One region of the Kosakonia cowanii JCM 10956 genome, then DNA from elsewhere that is predicted to be linked to it. Evidence: predicted binding sites of a transcription regulator. Region 1 holds the regulator's gene; the other holds the start of a gene.
What was found. The regulator CRP, encoded in region 1, controls carbon source genes, mostly activating them, when cyclic AMP is high. The targets are predictions, from matches to a motif close to ATGTGANNNNNNTCACAT.
Positions count from the first base shown of each region.

Region 2: a site for CRP is predicted at 2,317-2,334, ahead of BWI95_RS03895 (YjcB family protein). Genes of this name have one in related genera too.

Region 1 is NZ_CP019445.1:2,083,207-2,087,668, forward strand. It holds gene BWI95_RS09650 (YccS/YhfK family putative transporter) at 1-1,624, opposite strand, end outside; gene crp (cAMP-activated global transcriptional regulator CRP) at 1,673-2,305, opposite strand; gene BWI95_RS09660 (OsmC family protein) at 2,615-3,019, shown strand; gene BWI95_RS09665 (phosphoribulokinase) at 3,050-3,919, opposite strand; gene BWI95_RS09670 (YheU family protein) at 3,974-4,192, opposite strand; gene BWI95_RS09675 (hydrolase) at 4,189-4,462, opposite strand, start outside.
Region 2 is NZ_CP019445.1:843,981-848,442, reverse strand. It holds gene BWI95_RS03910 (ABC transporter substrate-binding protein) at 1-173, shown strand, start outside; gene BWI95_RS03905 (ABC transporter permease) at 230-1,063, shown strand; gene BWI95_RS03900 (ABC transporter permease) at 1,060-1,881, shown strand; gene BWI95_RS03895 (YjcB family protein) at 1,918-2,199, opposite strand; gene BWI95_RS03890 (EAL domain-containing protein) at 2,978-4,462, shown strand, end outside.

The DNA of each region.
Region 1 (4,462 bases):
CTAGCGGCGTCGCTTCCGGGTTGTTGCTGAGGATCAGGCGAATCGCATCCTGATAGGCCTCCAGCGCATCGTGCGCATTCTGGCGCAGCAGGCCGCTCTGCCACTGCGGCCACAGCCACACCATCCCGCCGAAGGCAATCAGGCAGCCAATCAGCGTATCGACAAGCCGGGCGAGAATAAACTGGTCGCCATTGAGCGTCAGGATTTGCAAGGTATAGACCGCTGTAATCGTGAAACCGACCGTCGCCCAGCCGTAGCTTTTGCGGATAATCAAATAGCTACTTAGGGTGATCATCAGCATCGCTGCCAGCGTAAACCCGAGCGGCACATGAAAGTGCAGCGTCATACCCGCCACCACCAGCCCCGCCAGCGTACCGGCGGCACGGTTCACAATGCGTACGCGGGTCGCGCCATAACCGTTCTGCGTCACCACCATCACCGTCATCATGATCCAGTAAGGTTTCGGCAGATTTAATGCGCTGCCCATCAGGCTGGCGATACTGAGCATCACGCTGATGCGCGCCGCATTGCGCAGAGCGGCCGATTTCAGTGACAGATAGCTTTTTAGCGCCGGGATCAGCGGCAGGCGCTCCTGCTTATCCTCCATCAAATCGCGAATATAGAGCGGGCGCTGGGTGCGCAGCACGCGGGCGATGCGGCTAAAGTGCCAGGCGCAAAACTGCCCAACCGGATTATCAGGATGCTGACGGGCAATTTTTTCCAGCGCACCGACCTGCTTCTCCATGGTGAAGCGGGTCGGGTAGCGGTGATAGAGAATGTCATCTGCCAGCACGCGCAGACGAGCCGCGACGGTTTGCGCATTCCAGCGAATCACCTGCTCGGCATGGGTTCGCTCGACAAGCTTCTGCACCTTTTCCGGCTGATGCAGGCTGACAGAGATATGCTCCTGCAGATCCAGCGCGACCTGAAAGACGCGCAGCAGGCGCTTGTAATCGTTGTTCTGATTGGCCGCCAGCATATGCAACTGCTGGTAACACTGGCTAATCAGATCCACCGCTTTCTGCTGGCGGTCGAGCAGCGGCGGCAGCGCGGTTTCCGGATCGATGTGCTGGGTTAACAGGCTATATTTCGCTTCGCAATAGTCCGCCAGTTGTCGGTAGAGCAAGCTGAGAGATTCACGCAGCGGCTGTTCGCGCCACAGCCAGAACCAGAACCAGTTAAACAGCCCGTACCACAAGGTACCGAGGGTGTAGATCAGCAGCGGCTCCCACACCGGCATGTTCCCGGCGAGGCTGAGGGTAAAGATGGCGGCGATCAGCGAGGCCGGCAGCAGGCGACCATGCAGCGTGCTGATTTCGCCCGTTACGCCGAGCAGCAGGGTTAACACTGTCATGATCACCGGCAGGGGAAGATTTTCCGCCAGCAGAAGCTGCACCGCCAGGCTACAGCCGGCAAACAGCGAGCCGCCGATAATCAGGCGTTTGAAGAAGCGTTTATGCGGGGTATCGAGGCCCGCGATATTGCAGCAGGCGGGAACCAGCGAGAAGAGTAGACCCTGTTGCAGATGGCCGAGCAGCAGCCCAACCGCCACAGGCAGGCATAACACCAGCGTTTGTCGCAGTGCGTAGTTGATTTCGGGGTGATAAATCAGCCTGCGCCACATGGGAAAACAAAAACGGCGCACCGCATAAGCGATGCGCCATTTTGCAGATTAACGCGTACCGTAGACGACGATAGTTTTACCGTGGGCAGAGATCAGGTTTTGATCTTCGAGCATTTTCAGAATGCGGCCAACCGTTTCGCGGGAGCAACCGACGATCTGACCGATCTCCTGACGGGTAATTTTAATTTGCATACCGTCCGGGTGGGTCATCGCGTCCGGCTGTTTCGCCAGGTTCAGCAGAGTCTGAGCAATACGGCCGGTCACGTCGAGGAACGCCAGGTTGCCGACTTTCTCCGAGGTCACCTGCAGGCGGCGCGCCATCTGCGAGGAGAGGCGCATCAGAATATCCGGATTCACCTGGATAAGCTGACGGAATTTTTTGTAGGAGATCTCCGCCACTTCACAGGCGGTCTTGGCGCGAACCCAGGCGCTACGCTCCTGACCTTCTTCAAACAGGCCCAGTTCACCAATAAAATCGCCCTGGTTGAGGTAAGAGAGGATCATCTCTTTACCCTCTTCATCCTTGATGAGCACTGCCACTGAGCCTTTAACGATGTAATACAGCGTTTCCGCTTTTTCACCCTGGTGAATCAGCGTGCTCTTCGACGGGTACTTATGAATATGGCAATGAGACAAGAACCATTCGAGAGTCGGGTCTGTTTGCGGTTTGCCAAGCACCATGCGCGATTATCCTCTGTTATAAGCTGGCTCCAGAAACGGCGTGAATCATTCAGCTTCTGGGGTTGCAATCAAAGCTTCCCAAATCCCGGGAAGTGGACCGTCAGCGACATCTGCGGTCTCTAATGTATGATATCCCTTGCGTACATTCGTAACGTCAATGTTTCTCTGTAGCATGTAGACTGTTTTAGCATAGCTTTTGGCGCCTGTCTCCTGGTGTCTCGCTTCAGCATGACGCAGGTCGCCTTCCGTTGCGCGTTTTGTTATGTACGCGTAATCTGTGAAAAAATTTGCCATACCGGAGTGATGAACATGCAGGCACGAGTGAAATGGGTTGAAGGGTTAACGTTCCTTGGTGAGTCCGCTTCCGGCCACCAAATCCTGATGGATGGCAACTCCGGGGACAAAGCTCCCAGCCCGATGGAGATGGTCTTAATGGCCGCCGGTGGGTGCAGCGCCATCGACGTGGTGTCGATCCTGCAAAAAGGGCGTCATGACGTGACCGACTGCGAAGTGAAGCTGACCTCCGAGCGCCGGGAAGAAGCGCCGCGCTACTTTACCCATATCAACCTGCACTTCATCGTTACTGGCAAAGCACTGAAAGACGCTGCCGTCTCCCGCGCGGTCGATCTCTCGGCTGAGAAGTACTGCTCCGTGGCGCTGATGCTGGAAAAAGCGGTCAAGATTACCCACTCCTTCGAGGTGATCGAGGCCTGATTAGCCCGCCCGGCGGCGCTTTCCGCCGGGTTATTTAATCTTTTTGCCTTCCATCAGCCGCTGCACCAGCGGCGTCATAATCAGCTCCATCGCCAGCCCCATTTTGCCGCCCGGCACCACCAGCGTATCCATATGTGAGATAAACGATCCCTGCAACATTGCCAGCAGCCACGGATAATCGATCCCCTCCAGATTGCGGAAGTGAATGACCACAAAGCTCTCATCCAGAGAAGGAATGCCTTTGGCGGCGAAGGGGTTTGAGGTATCGACAGTGGGAACGCGCTGGAAGTTGAGATGGGTGCGGGAAAACTGCGGCGTGATGTAGTTGATGTAATCTTCCATTGAGCGCACCACCGAATCCATCACCGCTTCCCGGGAGTGGCCGCGCTCGCTGGTGTCGCGGATCATCTTCTGGATCCACTCCAGGTTAACGATAGGCACCACGCCCACCAGCAGATCAACGTGGCGCGCCACATCATGCTGCGGCGTCACCACTCCGCCGTGCAGCCCTTCGTAGAACAACACATCGGTTGGTTCCGGCAGTGGTTGCCAGGGGGTAAAAGTTCCTGGCACCTGATTCCACGGCACGGCTTCATCATAGGTGTGGAGATATTTGCGCGCCTGGCCCTGGCCGCTCTGGCCATACTCGCTGAAGGTCTGCTCCAGCAGGCCGAAATCGTTCGCTTCCGGGCCAAAGTAGCTGATATGCCGCCCGAGATCGCGGGCTTTGCGGATCGCCATATCCATTTCCGGACGGGTATAACGATGGAAGCTGTCGCCTTCCACCTCCGCCGCATGCATGTTGAGCTGGGCGAAAATCTTACGGAAGGCGAGGCTGGTGGTGGTGGTTCCCGCGCCGCTGGAGCCAGTGACGGCGATGACCGGATGTTTGGCGGACATAGCAACTCCCTGAAGAAAAGCTGTTGTTCAGTATCAAAGCCGCCCGGCGTCCGGTTATTCGTGGAACTGTCCGCGCGGCATAATATTCACCGTTTCGTGCAGTTCTGACCATACCAGAACGGCCTCGCCGCGCTGCAATTGCCGTTTTACGTCGGCGACCTTTTGTTCAAGCGAACGCTCATGTTCACCATAATCGGTGCCTTCGCGCAAGACAAAGCTCTCAATCAGATTGTCGAGCGTGTCGGCGTCGAGTTCTTGCCACGGAATAATCATGATGCTCCCAGATAAGCGGATAACCAGTCCGGAATGCGCGTTTCAAGCCACATCTCCGGGCGACGCAGCGTGCCGCCGACAAAGCCGACGTGCCCGCCATGTTCCGTCAGTTGATACTCAATATTAGCGGGTAATTGCGCAAGATCGGGGATGACGTGATGATCCATAAACGGATCATCCTTGGCGTGAATGATAAGCGTCGGTTTACGAATCTGCGGCAGCAGCGGCATAGCGCTACAGCGGCGATAGTAATCAAGTGCATCGTCGAAG
Region 2 (4,462 bases), 1.2 Mb from region 1:
GGTATCCGGGCATTGACGCGAAATATGTCAAAGAGAAGCTGGACGCGGCGACCTGGCAGAAACTGTTCGCCGAGATCTCACCGAAAACGCTGAGCCGCTACGGTAAAAGCTTCCCCATTAATCAGTACTTTACCGATATCAAAGAGGGCTACGAGCGTCAGGTATCGAACTGATTAACCCCATGCCCGGATCGCCGATCCGGGCGTTTTTGTGACTATTCAGGTTTACCATGCGACATACGATGAAATCCCTTTTGCTGGTTGGCCCGGCAACGCTGACCATCGCGGTTTTGTTTCTCTGGCCGCTCGGCTATTCGCTGATCTCGGCTTTTACCGACGAGACCCATGCGTTAACGCTGGCGCACTTTGCGAAGATGTTCTCGCTCTACTCCAGCGATATCCTGTTTACGGTGATCATTGTGCTGGTGTCGCTGGCGATCCTCGCACTGCTGTCGATAACGATTTCCGCCATCATCGTGCTCTCACCCTGGCAGGGTATTGTCCGGGCGCTCGCTTTTCTCTACCGCCTGCCGCTCTTTATTCCCTTTATCGTTACGGCGCAGATGATGCGTACCTTTCTGGCGAAAAACGGTCTGATGAACAATGCGCTGGTGGCCGCCGGGCTGTTAACGCCGACAGAGACCACCTCGCTGCTCGGCTGGAGCGGGATCATTATTACTTTCGTCTGGAAACAGATGGCCTTCTCAACCCTGCTGATTTGCGGGGCGATGGCGGCGGTCGATCGCAGCCATATTCTGGCAGCTCAAAACCTCGGCGCGTCGCGCGTTCGTATCCTGTTGGACATTATTTTGCCGCAGGTTTTACCGACTATCGGCGTGGCGATGGTGCTCTCGACCGTGACGATGATGTCGGTACTTTCGGTACCGTTGATGATTGGCACCGGCACGCCGACCATGATGACGGTGGATATGGCTTTTCGCGTCAACTCGTACGGTGATTACCCGGTCGCCAACGCGATGGGCGTGATCTCTTATCTGATTTGCGCCGCGCTGTCGTGGTTCTATTTACGCCATACGCTGCGGGCAAAAGGGGAGCAGGCATGAACAGGTTACGGCAAAAAATTCGCGGCAGCTTTCTTTTACAAACGCTGCTGCTCACCTTCCTGGTGCTGGCGCTGTTTGGCCCGCTGCTTAATTTACTGATCTGGACGGTGGCGGAGAGCTGGTTTTTCCCCCATGCGCTGCCGAGCCAGTGGGGTCTGAAGTACTGGAACCAGGTATTTAGCCCCTATAGCGACATCTCCGGTTCACTGGGGGTAAGCGTGCTGATTGCGCTGCTGTCGGTGCTGGTCTGTCTGCTGATTTCGGTGCCGGCGGGTTACGCGCTTGCGCAGCGAGGAATGCCGTGGCGCGCCTTCTTTATGCTGCTCTTTTTGATTCCGCAGGCCTTTCCGAATTTAACGGTCTATATGAATGTGGCGCGGCTTTTTTATCAGTGGGGATTAAACGGCACGATTGCCGGGGTGGTGCTGGTGCACAGCGTGCATGGGTTGATCTACTCAATCTGGATCAGCGTTGCGGCGTTTTCGTCACTCGATCCGCTGCTGGCGAGGGCATCGCGCAATCTGGGTGCCGGGCCGCTCTATACCTTTTTCCACATTACTCTGCCGCAGGCGGCGCCAGGGTTGATTGCGGCGAGTATCTTCGTCTTTCTGGAGTCGCTGGATGAGTTCACCGCCACCTTTTTTGTCGGCGCGCCGGATATCACCACCTTGCCGATCCTGCTCTATACCGCCAGCATGTCCGGGAATTATCAGATCTCGTCGATTACCGCGCTGATCCTGTTAGTGCCGTCGGTGCTCTTTATGCTGGTTATTCAGAAATTTATGCGCCCGGAGATGCTGTCAAAGCTGGGGAAATAGCGCTTTGCTGGGGGGATCATCCGGGCCGGCTGCTTATCAGGTCATCACCATCGGCCACTCTGGCGGTGCGTTGCGGGTCATCTCTTCCCACACCGACGCAAAGTGTTGCCAGATTTTGGCGAAATCCATCACCGACAGGCCAAGCAGGCCGGTGGCAAACCAGCAGGCGGCTGCCAGCCCCATGCCGCTGCTGATCACCGCAAGCCCAAAGTAATCTGAACGGCGAAAACGAATGTTCAGCGTACTGGCCATAAACATTAAAAGTGCGCTCAATAACTGCCAGCGGAACAGCACCACGCTGGTGGTAAGGGTTGCCATCTTACTATCCTCAGGAGAATCAAACACCTGGCGAGCAAAGGCCTGCGCAGCGCGCGAAAGCAGTTGTCCGTCGGGTTAACACAACAATGTAAAAGTGGGGTTCCGCATACACGGAATTTGTGAACTCTATCACATTTGCTGTTTTATTCACCAGTACAAAAAGAGAGCTTTTTTAGTTTTTTAAGTCGGCAAAAAGCGGGTCGCAACATTATCGTCGCCGGGTGAGATCGCGCACATTGAATATTTTTATTTAACTTACTCTTGCCGGGAAATAAAAAATAAATTTTACATAAGCGCAGCAATAAAACGACAAAATCGCGATAACCGTGGTCATGAGGATGTTCTGATTGTGGAAACGCGCCACCTTATAAATTGCCCTGTTTTTCGCCAGATAATTAAGCCTGCTTATATTATTAAGCGTGAGTACATTATGACTTAACTATTAAGCACCGGTTTATGCTATGGCTACTTTTAGCCGGATATTTGAGTGAAAAATAGCCAATGTCGGCACTCTATTACCTATATGGTCACTCCCTCTTATTCCCGGTCGTTTCGCCTTAGGGAACGGCAGGACGAAATATTTAGTTAAATATAAAACCAGGGGCACACTTTTAGTTTGCCTTACGGTGGAATATTCTCAGCATCGTTAAATATCAGGATCCGGAAGAGAAAAGTCAGTTGCTAATGATCAGGGTTTGATGCAACGTAATCACCTGTTTCTAAAAGCCTCCTGCCCAACAATATAAAAGGCACATAAAATGCATGGATTTCGGCGGACATGAAGCTCAGTGTGCCTCATAAAATGCTCAGAATTAGCGGAATGATACTGGTGGTTCTTATCCCGGTAATGATCTCGCTATGGGTTGCGCATATCCATGCCGTAAAAGAGACGCGCACGCACCTGCGCGCATTTGCCCGCCAGGCGCTGAATAAAACCGATCTTGTTATCCAGCAGGCAGATAGCGTACGCCGCGCGGCAGAAAACTATCGCGGCACGCCGTGTACGCCGCAACATCGCGACGTGATGCTTAATATTGTTCATGGCAGCCAGTATGTCGCCGATCTTATTTATGCCCAGGGCAACCACTTTTTATGTTCCAGCGCCGTTACCCCCGCGCAATCGTATGCTATTTCACCAGCGGATTATGAAGGGAAGCATGGCACGGCGCTCTATTACTATCGCGACACCCCTTTTTATGCTGGCTATAAAATGGTCTACGTGCAGCGGGGAAATTATGTCGCGGTGATTAACCCGCTGACCTATAGCGATGTGACATCAGACGATCCGCGTTTAGCGTATGGCGTTTACGATACGCGCTCCGGCGGCTTTTTCTCGCTCAGTAAGAACGCGCGCCTGAAGACCTTTGCATCGCTAATCCACCGCCAGGATAGCTCTTTCTTACTGGGCGATCGCTTCTATACCATTGCGTATGCACCCTCACGGCCTATCGCCATTATTGTTTCGACGTCGCGCGAAAACTATTTCCACTCCCTTTACCGGCAGGCGGTCTTTACGCTGCCGTTAGGGATGGTCTGTAGTGCGCTGATCTTTTTTATCTGGACGCGAACACGGCGGGAAATTACCTCCCCACGCCGCAGGCTCCACCGCGCTTTAACCCGTCGTCAGCTTCGCCTTCATTACCAACCTATTATTGATATTAAAAACGGTACCTGCGTTGGCGCCGAGGCGCTATTGCGCTGGCCGGGTTTTAACGGTCAGGTGATGAGCCCGACGGAGTTTATTCCGCTGGCGGAAAAAGAGGGCATGATTGAGCGCGTGACGGATTATGTCGTCGATGAGGTATTCAATGATTTAGGGGATTTTCTGGCGGTGGTGCCGAATCTCTATATTTCCATCAACCTGTCGGCCTCTGACTTCCACTCGTCGCGCTTAATTTCGCTGATTGCCAACAAAGCGCGCGACTATGCGGTGCGCGCCGAGCAGATCAAAATTGAAGTGACCGAGCGTGGCTTTATCGATGTGCCAAAAACCACGCCGGTGATCCAGGCGTTTCGCCAGGCGGGGTATGAAGTGGCGATCGATGATTTCGGCACCGGCTACTCCAACCTGCACAACCTCTACTCGCTGAACGTCGATATCCTGAAGATCGACAAATCCTTTATCGACACGCTCTCCACTAACAGCACCAGCCACTTAATTGCGGAACATATTATTGATATGGCGCAGAGCTTGCGGCTGAAGATCATTGCGGAAGGGGTGGAGACGGCAGAGCAGGTCGCCTGGCTGCTTAAGCGCGGCGTG